One region of the Glutamicibacter sp. BW78 genome, then DNA from elsewhere that is predicted to be linked to it. Evidence: riboswitches for the same ligand, from Rfam matches in the RefSeq annotation. Region 1 holds a riboswitch; each other region holds the start of a gene.
What was found. Region 1 has a riboswitch for thiamine pyrophosphate ahead of thiO (glycine oxidase ThiO). Riboswitches for the same ligand answer to the same signal wherever they lie in the genome.
Positions count from the first base shown of each region.

Region 2: linked by a shared signal. The riboswitch ahead of CIK75_RS07935 (ECF transporter S component) and the one ahead of thiO (glycine oxidase ThiO) in region 1 are both predicted to bind thiamine pyrophosphate.
Region 3: linked by a shared signal. The riboswitch ahead of thiE (thiamine phosphate synthase) and the one ahead of thiO (glycine oxidase ThiO) in region 1 are both predicted to bind thiamine pyrophosphate.
Region 4: linked by a shared signal. The riboswitch ahead of CIK75_RS06450 (ECF transporter S component) and the one ahead of thiO (glycine oxidase ThiO) in region 1 are both predicted to bind thiamine pyrophosphate.

Region 1 covers NZ_NRGU01000038.1:450,796-455,012, reverse strand. The annotation lists gene CIK75_RS12430 (thiazole synthase) at 1-580, opposite strand, end outside; gene thiS (sulfur carrier protein ThiS) at 573-821, opposite strand; gene thiO (glycine oxidase ThiO) at 818-2,005, opposite strand; TPP riboswitch at 2,000-2,123, opposite strand; gene CIK75_RS12415 (DEAD/DEAH box helicase) at 2,396-4,054, shown strand; gene CIK75_RS12410 (site-specific DNA-methyltransferase) at 4,072-4,217, shown strand, end outside.
Region 2 covers NZ_NRGU01000031.1:260,335-264,551, forward strand. The annotation lists gene CIK75_RS07925 (energy-coupling factor transporter transmembrane component T) at 1-327, opposite strand, end outside; gene CIK75_RS07930 (ATP-binding cassette domain-containing protein) at 324-2,009, opposite strand; gene CIK75_RS07935 (ECF transporter S component) at 2,045-2,677, opposite strand; TPP riboswitch at 2,712-2,821, opposite strand; TPP riboswitch at 2,879-2,973, shown strand; gene CIK75_RS07940 (3-oxoacyl-ACP reductase) at 3,298-4,062, shown strand; gene CIK75_RS07945 (LLM class flavin-dependent oxidoreductase) at 4,065-4,217, shown strand, end outside.
Region 3 covers NZ_NRGU01000039.1:409,231-413,447, forward strand. The annotation lists gene CIK75_RS14750 (bifunctional hydroxymethylpyrimidine kinase/phosphomethylpyrimidine kinase) at 1-1,172, opposite strand, end outside; gene thiE (thiamine phosphate synthase) at 1,169-1,843, opposite strand; TPP riboswitch at 1,900-2,000, opposite strand; gene CIK75_RS14760 (aldehyde dehydrogenase family protein) at 2,080-3,519, shown strand; gene CIK75_RS14765 (glycine betaine ABC transporter substrate-binding protein) at 3,629-4,217, opposite strand, start outside.
Region 4 covers NZ_NRGU01000030.1:421,753-425,969, reverse strand. The annotation lists gene CIK75_RS06475 (Na+/H+ antiporter subunit D) at 1-627, shown strand, start outside; gene CIK75_RS06470 (Na+/H+ antiporter subunit E) at 624-1,292, shown strand; gene CIK75_RS06465 (monovalent cation/H+ antiporter complex subunit F) at 1,289-1,555, shown strand; gene mnhG (monovalent cation/H(+) antiporter subunit G) at 1,552-1,950, shown strand; gene CIK75_RS06455 (DUF4235 domain-containing protein) at 1,958-2,227, opposite strand; TPP riboswitch at 2,297-2,423, shown strand; gene CIK75_RS06450 (ECF transporter S component) at 2,477-3,097, shown strand; gene CIK75_RS16645 (ATP-binding cassette domain-containing protein) at 3,102-4,217, shown strand, end outside.

The DNA of each region.
Region 1 (4,217 bases):
TACCGATGCCGGCGTCAAGCACGACGGGGACCGTCAACCGTGAGGCAATGTATTCGATGTTATGCGGGTTCAGGATCCCCTGCCCGGTGCCAATGGGCGCGCCCAGCGGCATCACGGCCGTGCACCCCAGGTCCTCGAGCCGCTGGGCTGCCACCGGGTCGTCGTTGGTGTAGGCGAAGACCTTGAAACCGTCGGCGACCAGTTCCTCGGTAGCGCTGAGCAGTTCGGGAATATCGGGCAGCAATGATTCGTCGTCGGCGATGACCTCGAGTTTGACCCAGTCGGTATCCACCGCTTCGCGGCTCATTTTGGCGGTCAGGATTGCTTCACGTGCCGTATGGCATCCCGCAGTATTGGGCAGTAAGCGGATCCCCAGGCGGCTCAGCAACGCGAAAATGGATTCGCGGCCCGGGACCACCGCATGGCGGCGCATCGACACCGTGGTGAGTTCGGTTCCTGCGGCAATCAGTGCCGCTTCAAGGACGTCCTGGCCGGGGGCGCCGCCGGTGCCGGTGATCAATCGTGAGCTGAACCGGGTTCCGTCCACGACCAGGTCATCGGTGTGGGCTACTTCAGCCACCTTGCACCGCCGAGAGCAGCTCGATGCGATCGCCTGGCTGCAACGGGGTTCCGGCCCACGCCGAGCGAGGGACGACCTCGTCGTTGACCGCTGCCGCTAGACCAGGACTCGTCCCCTCGGCGGTGCGGCCATCGGTGCCCAGCGCCAGACCGGTCTCGCGCCGGATCAGCTCCAGCACGCTGAGTTCGGCATGGGGCTCGGCCTGTCCGTTGAGGATCAGTGGGGCCTTGGTGTCGTTCATGAGAATCTCCAGGGGTCGAAGGATGCCAGATGGGTCGGGTCAAGGATGGTCGGGGGCGAACGTGGCGCGGTGGCCTCGGGCGCCGGGGCGAGTAGCGTGCGGACTGCCGCCGCAGCCGCCACACTGAGCAGGACACCATGGCGGTGGAATCCCGTGGCGGCGATCAATCCGGGGCCAATGCGTCCGAGCAACGGCAAGTGATCGGGAGTCGAGGGACGGGCGCGGGCCGTCAGTTCCACCAATTCGTAGTGGGCCAGGGCAGGCATGACACGCAGCGCATCACGCAGCAACCGGTGCACCCCCTCCACGCTGACTCCGGCCTGGTCATCTTCGCGTTCGGTGGCGCCCACGATGACTTCACCGTCGCGACGCGGCAGGATGTAGACCCGCTGTCCGGAGACCAGCGCACGCACCGTGGAACCCGCCGGACGGGGGGCCGTGGCGGTGGGCCGCAACCTGAGGACGTCGCCGAATACCGGGCGCACGGGAAGCCGCAGGATCGCTGGCAATCCGGTCAGGCCCTCCCCCGGCGCCCCGTGCTCGCCGATCCTTCCTGTTCCGGTGGCCACGATGACTTCATCGGCTTCGATTTCGGCCAGTTCTCCGTCGGCGCTGACGGTCTGCACCGTGGGCCCGCGCTCCCCCTGGACGACGGCGGTCGCCCGCTGGCGGTAAAAGGCCACCCCGGGTTCGGACTCGAGGGCGGCCACCAGGGCTTCGGCGGTGCGACGCGGGTCGGTCCTGGCGTCCGCGGGGGCGTGGAAGGCGCCGGCCAACCGGGGGGCCAGCAGGGGCTCGATTTCGCGGGCCGCAGCAGTTCCCAGCTCCCCGATTCCCAGTCCGACGGCGCGTTGGGCTTCGGCCAGCACCGAAAGGTCGGCACGGTCGGCCGCATCGGCGGCGACCACCAGCGTGCCGCAGGCCTCGAAGCCGGTGGACCGTCCGCTGGCGGTTTCCACTGCTTGGGCCCACTGTGGCCAGGCTGCGGCAGCAGGAACCGAGAGGTGGAGCAATTCGCGTTCCTGATAATGAAATTCGGTGACGGCGGCGAGCATTCCGGCCGCGGCGTGGGTGGCCCCCGTTGCGGGGGCCGGGTCGATCACGGTGACCTGGTATCCGCTGCGGGCCAGTTCCCAGCCAATCGACAAGCCGATGATCCCGGCACCGATGACGGCACAATGCATGCTTCGCTACCTTCCCTCCGCCGGCATGATCCGGATCAGGTCTCTCGGTCGGCGCTCGGAGCCGTTCTACGGCGGCAGCACCCTCTCAGCCCGTCTGCGGGCTCCCGTGGTTCGGCTCCAGCGTAACTCACACCACGCGCGGCCAGGTCCCGGGGCGGTGTTTATGTCGCGGCACGTTAGACTGAGGGGGTAGACAAGGATGCCCGGTCGTACCAGACGCATTTACTTGGCAGGAATTCCCAGCGAACCTGCACCTTTTGCGCGTTCATTCGCGCTGGTTAGCCCGCGATCGGCTCCGCTGGACGCGCCGCTGCTGCGGTGGACTCCGCTCTCCGTTTTCAGAGGACGTCGAGCACACCGAGCCCCGGCGCCTAAACGAATGAGATTTCATTGAAAACTGAGCAACAACTGACCGATGACACCGGAACCATCGAGCTTCCGGTCGACGGTCTCCTCGCCTCCGAGGATGCCCCGCACGAACTGCCCGAACAGACCTTCGCCGATTTCGGTGTCCGGGAGGACATCGTTGAGTCCCTGGCCGATGCCGGCATCATCCACCCCTTCCCGATTCAGGCGATGACCTTGCCGGTCGCCCTGGCCGGCCACGACATCATCGGACAGGCTAAAACCGGTACCGGCAAAACTTTCGGTTTCGGTATTCCTGCCCTGCAACGCGTCATCGGCCGGGATGATCCCGACTATGACAAGCTGCCCAGCCCCGGCGCCCCGCAGGCTCTCATCGTGGCCCCGACCCGTGAACTGGCCAACCAGGTCTCCGCCGACATCCAGAAGGCAGCGACCAAGCGCAACGCACGCATCGCCACGATCTACGGCGGCCGGGCCTACGAGCCGCAGATCGAACAGCTGACGGCCGGCGTCGAACTGGTGGTCGGCACCCCGGGGCGTCTGATCGACCTGCATAAGCAGAAGCACCTGAACCTCAAGAACATCCGCATCGTGGTCCTGGATGAAGCCGACGAGATGCTCGATCTGGGTTTCCTGCCCGACGTCGAGACCCTGCTCGCCGCGATTCCTGCCGTGCACCAGACCATGCTGTTCTCGGCCACCATGCCCGGCGCCGTCGTGTCGATGGCCCGGCGCTACATGTCCCGCCCCACGCATATCCGTGCCGCGGACCCCGAGGACGACGGCATCACCAAGAAGGACATCCGCCAGGTCGTCTACCGCGCCCACCAGCTGGATAAGGACGAAGTGGTCGCCCGCGTCCTGCAGGCCGAAGGTCGCGGACGCACCATCATCTTCACCAAGACCAAGCGCTCGGCAGCCAAACTGTCCGAGGAACTGATCGACCGCGGATTCGCCGCCGGTGCGATCCACGGGGATCTCGGTCAGGGCGCCCGTGAGCAGGCACTGCGGGCCTTCCGCAACCACAAGGTCGACGTGTTGGTCGCCACCGAGGTGGCCGCCCGCGGCATCGATGTGGAGGACGTCACCCACGTGATCAACCTGCAGTGCCCCGAGGACGAGAAGACCTACCTTCACCGGATCGGTCGCACCGGTCGTGCCGGGAAAAAGGGTACGGCGATCACGTTCGTTGACTGGTCCGATGTCCCCCGCTGGGGCCTGATCAACAAGGCGCTGGGACTGGATCAGGCAGAACCGGTGGAAACCTATTCCTCCTCACCCCATCTCTACACCGATCTGGATATCCCGGCCGGGACCAAGGGTCGGCTGCCGCGCAACCAGCGCAAGCTCCAGGGCCTGTCGGGCGAGAAGCTCGAGGATCTCGGCGAAACCGGCAAGCGTCCGGCCGAACGTGAGAAGGGCCGTGGATCAGGGTCCCGTTCGGGGCGCGATGCAGGTCGCGGACGCGGCCGCGACTCGGAATCAGGCGGAGATGGTGCCGGCCGTCGTGGTCGCGGGCACGGCCGATCCGACCGCCCCAACCGCGAGGCAACCGGCGAGGCGAACCGCCAGCCCGCCGAGACCGGTCCCACCAGCGACGAGGCAGCTCGTCCGGCACGTCGTCGCCGCTCGCGGACGCGCCGGCACCACGGCGAGGTCGTCAACCGCAACGAGTCCGAGTAGCACCTGTGGGTGCAACCATGCCGGCATCCGGTGGGGAGCCCGGCCACACCGCCGGGGTCCCCACCCGTGTGGGGTCCGCGAACAGCTGGTCCCCCGATGGGCCCGACCTCGTCGTCCAGGCCGATAACGCCGATTTCCTGCCCACCTTGCCCGATGGTTCGTT
Region 2 (4,217 bases), on a different contig from region 1:
AGTCCCCAGGTTCACCCCCTCGACGCTGACCTGCAGGCCCAGCACCGTGAAGAGTTCCTCCCCCGGCCGGGTGATGGCATTGATCATGAGCATCCCGAGGGCAAAACCCAGGAACGGGATATGGGCCAGCAGCAGCATCCGGGGCGAGGGCCGGCCCCAGATCAGCACGGCGGCCAGCGCCAACGGATAGAGCAGGGCCGGGGTCAGCGGGTCGAAGACGAAGAGCAAGGCGAAGGAGACCACGAAGAGCAGGGCGAGCTTCATGGTGGGGTTGCGACGGCCCAAGGGCGTGGTCGTGACCACCCACGGAAAGGGGGCCGCGCTCACGAGGGCACCTGCATCCGTGCCGCAGGCGCAACTTCGCGATCCAGAGCATCCAGGATGTTCTTGATCTGCTCCGGACTCTTCCCGAGGCCCAGCAGCCAGTCCAGCAGCGGGGGCAGCACGATCCCTGCCCTGGCCAAGACGTCTCGGTCGCCCAGCACGTCAAAAATCGGCCCGTCGGCGATGATGGTGCCCTCGGCGATGACGATTCCCCGGTGGGCCAGGCTCGCGACACTGCGTAGATCGTGGCTGGAAAACAGGATCGACTGTCCGTCGGCCGCCGCGTCCCGGAAGGCTCCCATCATCGAGATGGTGGCTTTCCGGTCCAACCCGTAACCCGGTTCGTCGGCCAACAGGACGTTGCGGGAATGAGCGAGCATGGCCGCAACGCTGAGCCGCCGCTTTTCCCCGCCCGAGAGTCGGAACGGGTTGCTCGCGGCCAGATGCGTCAGCCGGTGTTCGGCCAGCAGGTCATCGATCTTCTCCTGGGCAGGACGACCATTGATGAGCGCCGGCAGGCCATGGCCAACTTCTTCTCGGACCGTGGTGGCCACGAATTGGTGTTCGGGGTTCTGGAACACCAGCCCGGGGCGGTCCCCCGATATCGTGCCGGCAAGTGGTTGCAGCAGCCCGGCGAGCGCGAGCAACAGACTGGTCTTGCCCGTCCCGTTGGCGCCCAACAGGGCGACGATCTCCCCGGAGCGTAGTTCCAGGTCGATGCCTTCAAGTTGGGGGCTGATCACCGCGGGTTCGCGGCGTCGTTTCCGGGCAGGGATTGGCGCCCGGGTGATCGAGAGGCCCCGGGCTGAGAGGACCACGCTGTCGGTGGCCTGCGTCGGCTGCGGAACCGTTGGTTGGCCCTCCGCCCAGTGCAGCAATTCTTCGCGGACGATGGGCGATGCCAAACCGCCTTCGGTGCCGCATGCAGCCTGCAGCTCGGTTTCCAACGGTGTCCAGCACCCGGCGTCCACGAGCTGGCGTGCCGATTGTTTTAACACGGTCCGTGTGGGGCCGTCAGCGATCAGGGCCCCTTCGGCGTCGAGCACGATGGCCCGTCCGGGAAGCCCCGCCACACCGTCGGCTCCCGCATACTCGTCGATGCGGTGTTCCACCAGCACCACGGCGGGGCCACGGTCGTGCACCGCCCGGTCGATGGACCGGCGCACCGAGGAGATGCCTTCGGCGTCAAGCATCGAGGTGGGTTCGTCGAGCAGCAGCACCGGCGGCTCCACGACCAGACTGGCCGCCAAGGCAACCCGTTGACCTTGGCCACCGGAGAGTTGCCGTGTTGACCTGTCCTTGAGGCTGGCTCCGTTGACCTGTTCCAGCACCTCATCGATCAGGCCCTCGATCTGTCGTGGGGGTACCGCATGGTTCTCCAGTGGAAGGGCGATCTCCCGCTGCACATCGGGCATGCACATCGCCGATTCGGGGTCCTGGGCCAGGACGCCGACGGTCCGTGACAATTCGGCGACGCCGGTGTGAGCGGTGTCCTGACCAGCGACGAGGACCCGGCCAGTGAACCGTGCCGCCACCGAATGCGGGATGACCCCGGTCATCAGGTTTAAAAGCGTCGACTTTCCGGCCCCCGAGGGCCCCAGGATGATGACCTGTTCGCCTGCTTCGAGACTCAAGGTCACCCGATCCAGGACCGGCACCTGCCTTCGGGGGTAGGTTACGGTCACGTTCTCAAGCACGACTACCGGCGTGCTTGCCGGTTTCATGCTCCCTCGGCGGTTGGCTGGTCCCGGCCGATGGCGTAGTTGTCCACGACGCCGGTTTTAGCCAGGGCGTTAACGGTCTTGCGGGCCAGGAGACCGCCGAGAATGAGCCCGGAGAGCAGTTGAACGATGAGCCGGATGACAAAGAAATCCTGGCCGTACCACCCGAAACGGAAGGCCGAGACGGCGAAGGCCAATCCTGCTCCGAGTAGTCCGGAGCAAGCGTAGGTGAGCCAGCTGAAAGACCGGTAGCGACGCAGGGCGAAGGGAAGTTCGCTGCCCAGACCTTGGATGGCGGCCACCAGGAAAAGCATGGGTCCTGCCGTCGAGCCGAGGAAAACGACCTCCACCCCACCGGCAATGACCTCCGCGAGGATCCCGGCGAAGGGTCGTCTGATGATGGCGACGGCGATCGGGGCCACGATGAGCCACCCGCCGAAGAGTAGATGCGAGGAGAGGTCCCCGAACGGGCCCATCAGCAGGGTCAGCCCGGCCGATGCCTGGACCAACGCCCAGTAGAGGAATCCGAAGACGACCCCCAGGACCACGATGAGCACCAGGTCCTTGAGGTCGAAGGAAAAGCGTCGTCGCGCCGGTAGTGGCGTGGTGGATGGCGGCGTTATTGAGTGCACTGTCGTGCCCCTTCTGTTGAGTGAACAGGGCACGGGATTTAGAGTTTTGCCTCCCTGCGCTGGCATGACCCAGATCAGGTTCGACGGTCGAAGCTTGATCAGCTTCCTCTCAGCCCGGCTCACCGGACTCCCGTGTTCAGCACAGACTGTACACGTGGACACGAAGTTGTCGAATCGCTGCGTGAAGTGTGTAGGGTGTGGTGCAGTGACACGGGGTGCCATGATTTCTGGCTGAGAGAACACCCGTTGAACCTGATCTAGTTCGAACTAGCGAAGGGATGTTGCAGGTGCTTCTTCACCTAAACCTCCATGTTGGAAGGTCCTGCCGGACCGCCACCCCACGGCCCGATGTCGCCATGCGTTGGTTGCGTCCACCCTGGCGCTCCGCATCCTGCCGTGCCGTCTCTCGGCCAGCGGTTTAGCCTCTGCCCGCCAGCTGCGGCCCAGCTGAAACCTCTCCTGCGCAGCCTGCTCTCCACCGTCGGACACCACAGCACGACCACCGTGCTCCCCGCGTGTCTCACGGGGCCCTCACCTCTCTCCCCCGGGCGATGCTGCCCGCAACGATCCCCTTCATTTCCACCACCACCTGCCCTCGGCAGCCATGAAAGCGAGACCAAATGAACCTCTCAGACCAGATTGTCCTTGTCACCGGGGGCGCCCGCGGTTTGGGCCGTCATATCGTGCAGGCCTTCGCCGCACAAGGCGCCCGCGTCGTCATCAACTACCGGCAGTCCGCCGAAGCCGCCGAGAAACTTGCTGCCGGTCTGGGGCCCGACCGTGCCCTGGCAGTCCAGGCAGATGTCACCGATCCGGCGCAGGTCACCGCCATGCTCGTGGCCTCCCAGGCCCATTTCGGTTCCCCCGTGACCACCGTGGTGAACAACGCGCTGGCCGATTTCTCCTTCAATGGCGAGGCCCGATCCTCGGCCGCAGAGATTGGTTGGGAGGAGTTCACCACCCAGTTCTCCGGTAGTGTTCGCGGCGCACTGAACACCGCCCAGGCGGCGCTGCCGGGGATGCGTAAACAGGGCTTCGGGCGGATCATCAACATCGGCACCAACCTCTTCCAAAACCCCGTGGTCCCGTACCACGACTACACCGCCTCCAAAGCCGCCCTGCTGGCCCTGACCCGAACACTCGCCGCCGACCTGGGCCAACACCAGGTCTCGGTGAACATGGTCTCCGGTGGTCTACTACGCACCACGGACGCCAGCGCCGCGACCCCCGAAGAGGTCTTCGACTTCATCGCCTCCTCCACCCCCTTGCGCAAGGTCACCACACCGGCCGAATTCGCCGACGCCATCCTGTTCTTCGCTTCCCCCTGGGCCCGTGCGGTCACCGGGCAGAATCTGGTGGTCGACGGCGGACTGGTGATGAACTAGAGATGAGCACACACCCCATCAACACAGCCGAAACGGCACCACGCCAACTACATTTCAACGCCTTCCTCAACGCCTGCGGGCACCACCAGGCAGCGTGGCGCCACCCGGACTCTGCGGTTGAGCAACTGGGCAGCATCGAGCATTACGAACGGTTG
Region 3 (4,217 bases), on a different contig from region 1:
TCGCCGGAGGCCACCAGATGGTTCAGGTAGGAAGACGTGGTGGGGCTCGGTTCCGGATCGGGGGCATGACCGAGCCGGAGCACATGCAGATTCCCTTCTTCTTCGAGGGCCCCGACGGCCCCGGAAGCCCAAAACTGCTGTTCCTCACGGTTTGGAGCCAATTCTGCAGCGCGGGAGAGGACCCGCGAGTAGGTCCGCAGATACAACGAATCCTGGGCCAGATAGAAGTGGAAATCCTCGGAGGGCAGGGTTCCGTCACGGAGTAAGCGGATGAACGGCAGATCGTCGATCCCCGAACGCAGTGCCGACAGATCATTCCACCAGGTGGTCAGCAAGGCCCCCGCCGTTGGTACCGCTGCGCCGTCCCAGAGTGCACCGAAGTGGTTCACCGGACCATGCCCGCCCCCGACCTCGAGTTCATCGGCACGGTAGAGGGCACCTTCGAGCCAGCCACGGGCCAGACGCAGGGCATCTCCCCAGTCCCCACAGCCGGCCCAGAGGGTGGCCAGCGCCGCGGACAGCGAGCAACCGGTCCCGTGGGTGTTCGGGGTATCGATGCGCGCACCCTCCACAGCGGCGAGGACGCCGTCGGGGCCGACCAGGGCATCCGGGCATCGATGGCCGGAGAGGTGGCCCCCCTTGGCCAAGACCAGGACCGAATAGCGTTCCGCCAGACGGGTCGCCTGGTCCACGACGTCTTCCCACCGGGTTGATGCCGGTTCCCCGAGCAATACCGCCAACTCCGCGATGTTCGGGGTCAGGACATCGGCCAACGGGAGCAGCCGACGCAAGGCCGCCTCGGCGTCGTGCTCCAATAAGCGGTCTCCCGAGGTGGAGATCAGCACGGGGTCCACGACGACGGCGGTGCCCGGGCGGGCGCCCAGCCAGGAGGTGGTGGCCTCGATGACCTCGGCGGTGGCCAGCATGCCGATCTTCACCGCATCGATGCGGACATCGGCGGAGACCGTCTCGAGTTGTTGGGTGAGGAATTCCGCCGGCGGGGTATGGACCCCGGTGACTCCTCGGGTGTTTTGGGCGGTCAGGGCGGTGATGGCGGCCATACCGTAGCCGCCGCAGGCGGCGATCGATTTCAGGTCGGCTTGGATGCCCGCCCCGCCGGAGGGGTCGGCACCGGCGATGGAGAGGATGTTGGGGATTCTCGAGGCGCTCATGCGTTCACCGTCCGTGATGCCCGGGTCCATTCATCCACCAGCGCCGCAGCAGCATCCCGGGGGTTCTCGGCGGAGCAGATGGCCCGCACGACGGCCATGCCGATGGCCCCGGCGGCGTGGGCCTCACCGGCATCGCCGGAACCCAGCCCGCCGATCGCCACGCAGGGCAGCGGGGCCTGGGAGATCAACGAAGTCAGGCCGGAGAACCCCAGGGGAGTCGGATGATCCTTCTTGGTGGGGGTGGCCCGCACGGCGCCGGTGCCCAGATAGTCGATGGTGCCCGCCGGCAGTGTGGACACTGCAGCGAAATGCTCCTCGGTGCTGGCGCTGAGCCCCAGCACGGCGTCGGGTCCGATGAGGGACCTGACGAGTTCGACCGGTAGGTCCTTCTGTCCGATATGGACCCCGTCCACCCGGATCCCTGCGGCGCGGCCCGCCAGGTAGACGTCCACCCGGTCGTTGAGGAGCAGCAGGGCTCGGTCGGCTGTGTGTTCGGCGCAGGCGGTCGCCTCGGCCAGGAACTCGCGGGCCGACAGGTCCTTGCACCGCAGCTGGATGGTCCCCACACCGGCGGCGACGGCGTCGGCCACGATATCCGCTAGTGGCCGTCCCGCGGTGCTGGCTGAGTTGGCGACGAGGTAGATCCCGGTCCCGGGAGTCGGCGTGCTCATGCGATCACCGCCGAAACAGACGGGTCGGTAGGTGAATAGGTCAAGGTTTGCGCATGTTGGTGCATGGGCGACATCCCTCCGCTAGTACGAACTAGATCAGGTTCTTGCCGGGTATGTTCTCAGTCCGCGCCGGTGGCGGACACCCCGTGTCAGTGATCGTGAGCCTACAGTCCCCCGCCGGGGGCGGCAAACCCGTTGGATGCCCCAGGGACCGTCCCCGCGCTAGTGTCGTACCCATGGCCACGAATCGACGCTCCCGTTCCTCAGCAGTTGCCGCGCCTATCGTGCAGGCGGGCCCCGAAGCCGAACTCCCGGCCACCGCGGCCCTCAGGCTCCGCGATGCCTCCGATTCTCGGCTGGCCCATCCGAGGAGGTTCCGCAGTGCCCAGCTCAAGGCCCTCGAACGCCTCATCCAGGATCATGAGCAGGACCTATGTGACGCGTTGATGTCGGATCTGGGTAAACCGGCGGCCGAATCGCGGTTGACCGAAGTGGACCGGGTGAAAGCCGAAATCGATCATGCCCAGTTATATCTGGGCGACTGGATGGCCGATGAGCAGGTGAAGGTTCCGCTGTCCTTGCAGCCGGCGTCGGCTCGTGTGCAGGCACGGCCCTTGGGTATGGTTCTGGTCATCGCTCCATGGAACTACCCGGTCCTGCTGCTGTTGGGACCGCTGGTCGGTGCCCTGGCGGCAGGGAACACCGTGGTTCTCAAACCCTCCGAACTGGCTCCGGCCACCTCCGCGGTGATGGCCTCCCTCATCCCGCAGTATCTGGATCGGCGTGCCGTTGCCGTCCTGGAGGGGGCAGCCGAGACGACAGCTGAACTGCTGAAGATGGATTTCGACCATATTTTCTATACCGGAGGCGAGCGGGTCGGGAAGATCGTGGCCCGGGCCGCCGCCGAAACATTGACTCCGGTGACCCTCGAGCTGGGTGGCAAGAGTCCTGCGGTGGTAGCGGACGGGAACTTCGCCGCGATTGCCCGGCGGCTGGCCCACGGGAAGTTCATGAATGCCGGACAGACCTGTGTCGCCCCGGACTACGTGTTGGCGGTTGGGGCCACGGCGGCGGCCGAACTGGAAAAGCAGCTGCCCCGGGCGATCGCCGCTTTCTATGGCAAGGATCCCTCCGGCAGTAAGGACTATGGACGCATCATCAACGCCTCGCACTTCTCTCGGCTGGCCTCCTTCCTGGGGCAGGGACGCGTGGTGGCCGGTGGATCCAGCGATGCTGACTCGAGGTACATCGCGCCCACGGTTCTGGCCGACGTCGATCCGGCGGCGCCGGTGATGACGGAGGAGATCTTCGGTCCGATTCTGCCGATCATCCAGGTCGACCGTTTCGACGATGCCGTGCGGTTCATCAACTCTCGGCCCTCGCCGCTGGCCGCGTACTTATTCAGTGAGCGCCCCCGCCTGCACACGTCTTTCGAGGATCAGGTGCGGGCCGGCGCCATCGCCCATAACGTGTGCAGCATGCATCTGGCCGTTCCGGCGCTACCCTTCGGGGGTGTCGGGGCCTCGGGGACGGGGAACTACCACGGCAAGTTCGGGTTCGACACCTTCAGCCAGCAGCGTCCGGTGCTATCCAAGACTGCCCGGGTCGACACCCTGAAGGCCATCTACCCGCCGTTCGGCTGGGCCAAACGGAAGATCATGCGTTCGATCGGCTGAATCGATCGGGCCACGTCCATCGAGAACACATGAAAGACCCGGCCCACACTGCGCGTGGGCCGGGTCTTTCGTTACGGAAAGCGCCGTGGCGCCTGCCGATTAATCGTGACTACTTCTCGGTGAGTGAATCCACGTATTCCTGGTTCTCGGAGATCCACTTATCGACGATCGGCGCATAATCGTCGGTGTCGGTGTCGTTGAACATCGCATTCTCCAAGGAGAACAGCTTCTCGTCGTCGATCTTGAAGTCGTTCAGCCACTCGGTCAGTCCCGGGTAGTTTTCCTCGAAGTCCTTATTGCCATAGGAGGTGATGGTTTCGGCCTTGCCCATGGCACCCTTCGGGTCCTTCAGGTCCTTGATCGGGAACTCATCGTAGGCCCAGTGCGGACGCCACAGGGTAACAACGATATCGTCGCCTGCCTTGGTGGCCTTCTTCAGCTGGCTCAGCATGGCTGGGGTAGAGGATGTCTTGAAGTCCATCTTCTCCAGACCGTAGTCCGGGATGGCGTTCTCCTGGGTGGCCTTGGTCAGGCCGGCGCCCGGGTCGATGCCGTAGATCGTGTTGCCGAACTTATCGGCGTTCTTCGCCAGCTGATCCAGCGAATCGATCGGGGCGTCCTCGTTAACGGCGATGGTCAGCTTGGCATCGTCGTACCAGGTGCCCAACTTGGTCATCTTGTCGCCGTACTTTTCCAAG
Region 4 (4,217 bases), on a different contig from region 1:
TACGTCGCCCACCACATCATCGTGCAGACTTCGCTGTTCCTGGTCGCCGGGCTGATGGAACGACGGGGCGGGACCTCCAACGTGGACCGGCTCGGCTCGCTGGCCAAGCTGTCACCGGTGCTGGCCGTACTCTTCTTCATCCCGGCCATGAACCTGGCCGGCATCCCTCCCTTCTCCGGGTTCCTGGGCAAGGTCGGGTTGCTGCGCGGCGGCGTGGACCTGGGCACACCGCTGGCCTGGGTGCTGCTGGCCGGGGCGCTGCTGACCTCCCTGCTCACCCTGCTGGCCGTCGCCCGGGTCTGGAACCGGGCGTTCTGGCGCCGCGCCGAAGACGCCGAGGATGCCGACCCGATCCTGCTCATTGCCGCCGAAGAAGCCCGCCGCCCGGACATCGGGGCGACAGGGGTCAAGACCTTGCCGCACCGCCTCAGCGGACGGGGGGATGCGGCGGTACTGCCCCCGACCATGGTCTTCGCCACGGGGGTGCTGGTGGCACTGGGCATGGCGTTGACCATCTTCGCCGGCCCGCTCTTCGACCTGGCCGACCAGGCCTCGCAGCAGATGCTCGAACGCACCCCCTATATTGAGGCAGTTCTCGGCGACTCCCCGGCGGGAGGCGGAAAATGAGCCCCCACCGTCATCCCCGCCCCGCCCGCCCCTCGGAACTACTCACCAGTGCCCGCAGCGCCCGGGCCAGAGCACGACGCCGGCGCGCCCGCTTCCTCATCGAACTTCCCCTCATCATCTGGCTGGTCCTCGTCTGGGGAGCCCTCTGGCGGGACTTCAGCCCGGGGAACCTGATCTTCGGGTTCCTGATCGCCCTGGCAGTGGTGATGACCTTCAAACTGCCTCCCGTTGAGCTCAGCGGCCGCTTCAACCCCTGGCAGGCCCTGGTGTTCTCGCTGTTGTTCCTGCGCGAAATCGTCAGGGCGAGCGTCCAGGTGGTACTGGTCGTGCTGCGCCGCGGGCCGAAGGTGCGCAACGCGGTCATCGGTATCCGCATGCGCAGCCAGGAGGACCTGATGGCCACGGCCCTGGGGCATGTGCTGACCCTCATCCCGGGTTCGTTCGTCGTGGAAATCGACAGGACAACCTCCACGCTCTACCTTCACGTGTTGGACATCAATACGGTGCAGGAGGCCGAAGACTTCCGGCGCCAGGTCAGGGCCATCGAAGCCCGGATCATCCGGATGATGGGCAGCCGGGAGGAACTGGAGGCACTCAATGCCGAAGGTGCCGACGGGCCCGACGTCGCAGAACGAACGAACCGACCGATGAAGGAGCAACCATGATCCTCGTTGCCGCGTGGGTGGCCGGTATCGCCCTGGCCCTCGGCGCCGTCATGGCCCTGATCCGGCTAGCCAGGGGCCCCTCGATCCTTGATAGGACCCTGGCCCTGGATGTCCTGCTGATCATCATCCTGTGTGGGCTCTGCGTGGATATGGTCGTGAACCGGCATCTGAACCACATCGTGTTCATCGTCGTCGGTTCCCTGGTGGCCTTCATCGGTTCGGTCACCATCGCGCGCTACGTCACCGATCGGAGATCCCCATGATCGTGTTTGGCCTCGCCGACGGCGGGACGCTGGACCTCGTCCTGGAATGGATGGTCGCGATCTGCATGATCCTCGGCGCCCTGCTGTCCGTCGCCGCAGGCATCGGTCTGCTGCGTTTCCCCGACCTCTTTTCCCGCATGCATGCGGCCACCAAGCCGCAAGTCCTCGGATTATTCTTGATGCTGCTCTCCGTCGCCCTGCAGATCAGGGCCTGGTCCGCCGTGCCGGTGCTGTTGCTGGCCTGGTTCTTCCAGTTGCTGACCGCACCGGTGACAGCACATATGGTCGGCCGTGCCGGGTACCGGACCAGACACCTTAAACAGGAGACGCTGGTCCTCGATGACCTCAATGAAGTGGTCTCCGAGGCCCAGCGTCGCCTGGACGAAGGTCGCTAACGAGGGGTCAGACCTCGTCGGCCGTGTGGTTGAAACGGGCAATGGCCTTCTGCGTGCCACGGTTGGTCAAAACCTGGATCACTGCGGCCACGACTGCGGAGACCACGGCGAACCCGAGGGCATGACGCATCGACGCCTCGGCCTGGGCTTCCTTGTCGTTCGGCTTCGGGGGCTTCTCTCCGGTGACCTTGTACCAGATGGTGTCCACGAGCTTGCCGCCGACAAAACCGGCGCCGATCGACACGACCGTGCCGACGATCTTCAATAATGCGTTCACGAACGATTCTCCCGTCGGTAGGTGATTACCTGCCCAGCATAACGCGCTGTAGACTGGGCCCCACTGAATGACCTACGACAGGGGAGCGTCGTCGCCCGGCCACGGCCGGAAACTTCGACGCTGAGAGTGCGGATCACCGCAGACCCTCGAACCTGCTCCGGCTCGTACCGGCGAAGGGAGTCGAGAATCTCAGGACACGCGGATCCGCCGCGGAGTCCTCCCCTCCTTGAAACCAAGGAGGAACACCCTATGAGCAGCACCCTTTCGGCGGCACCGACCGCCCGATACACCTGGCGGGTCGTGGACATCGTCGTGGCCTCCGTCATCGCCGTGGCCTCCGGCGTGATCTTCTGGGCCTGGAACACCACCCACCACGTCTTCGACGTCATTTTCGTCGCCTTCCCGCCCTCATCGGCCCTGCTGGCCGGAATGTGGCTCTTCCCCGCGGTCCTGGGGGCCCTGATCATCCGCAAACCAGGCGCAGCACTGTTCTGCGAGATGGTCGCGGCCGTCGTTTCCTCGCTGCTGGGATCGGAATACGGTTGGACGGTCTGGGCCTCGGGAATCATCCAGGGGCTCGGCGCCGAAATCGTTTTTGCGCTGCTGCTCTACCGCCGCTGGTCGCTGCCGGTGGCCCTGTTCGCCGGAATGCTGACCGGGATCTTCGGGGGAGTGAACGACGCCTTCGTCTTCTCCTGGTTCCCCGAATACACGGCGAGCATGAAACTGGCCTACGTGGTGTTCATGGCCATTTCGGGGCTGATCATCGCCGGCCTGGGGTCGTGGGCGCTGACGCGCGCGCTCTCACGGACCGGGGCGTTGTCCTCGATGGCTTCGCGGAAGGCCGCCCAGGAACGGGTTCTAGGGTGAATCGATGACCTCTGATGCACCGACCGGAACCCGCGGCTCTCCACCGGCCGCCGGGGTCGGCGACGTCCGTGCTGCTGCGGTCCGCGCCCGCGGTTGGGGATGGCAGCACGCCGGGCGGGAGACGCCCGCAGTCTTGGGTTTGGACCTCGACATCCAGGCCGGGGAAAAAGTGTTGCTCGTCGGCCCCTCTGGCGCCGGAAAATCGACGCTCATGCACGCCCTGGCCGGGGTGCTGCAGGATGACGAGGACAACGCCTCGGCCGGGGAACTACTGATTGACGGTTTACCGGCTGCGGCAGCCCGCGGCCGGACCGGTCTGATGCAGCAGGACCCCGAAACCCAGGTCGTCCAGGCCCGGGTGGGGGACGACGTCGCCTTTGGCGCGGAGAACCTCTCGGTGGACCCGGAGCTGATCTGGCCCCGCGTCAGCGAATCCCTGCAGGCGGTGGGACTTGACCTGCCACTGGACCACCCCACCTCGTCCCTGTCGGGAGGGCAGAAGCAACGCCTGGCCCTGGCCGGGATCCTGGCCATGCGCCCCGGACTCGTCCTGTTGGATGAGCCGACAGCAAATCTCGACCCCGACGGGGTGCTGGAAGTGCGGGACGCAGTGCTCGAGGCACTCGGCGCCAGCGGAGCAACGATGATCATCGTTGAGCACCGGCTCACCGCCTGGGCAGATGCCGTGGATCGGGTGATCGTGCTGGAGCCCGGCGGCGGTGTGGCCTACCAGGGCGCACCGGCCAGGCTGTTCGCTCCCGGCCCCCTCCGTGAACGGCTCATCGACGCCGGGATCTGGGTCCCCGGCCACACGCCCGTACTGCCCGCACGGGCCCCGGCAAAAGAACCGGCCGCCGGCTTGTTGAGCGCCCGAAGGCTGGCCGTATCCAGAACAGCCTCCGGTGCCCCCGTCGTGTCGGGTCTGGACCTGCGGATCGACGCCGGTCAGGCGCTGTGTATCACCGGAGCCAACGGGGCCGGCAAATCGACGTTGGCCCTGACTCTGGCCGGGCTGCTGCCCGAACGTCGGGGCAGCGTCGCGGCACTGCCTGCCCTTTCCGGTGCCCAGGACCTCCCCGAGGAAACCGAACCCGTGCACCCCGACCGGCCCTACACGTGG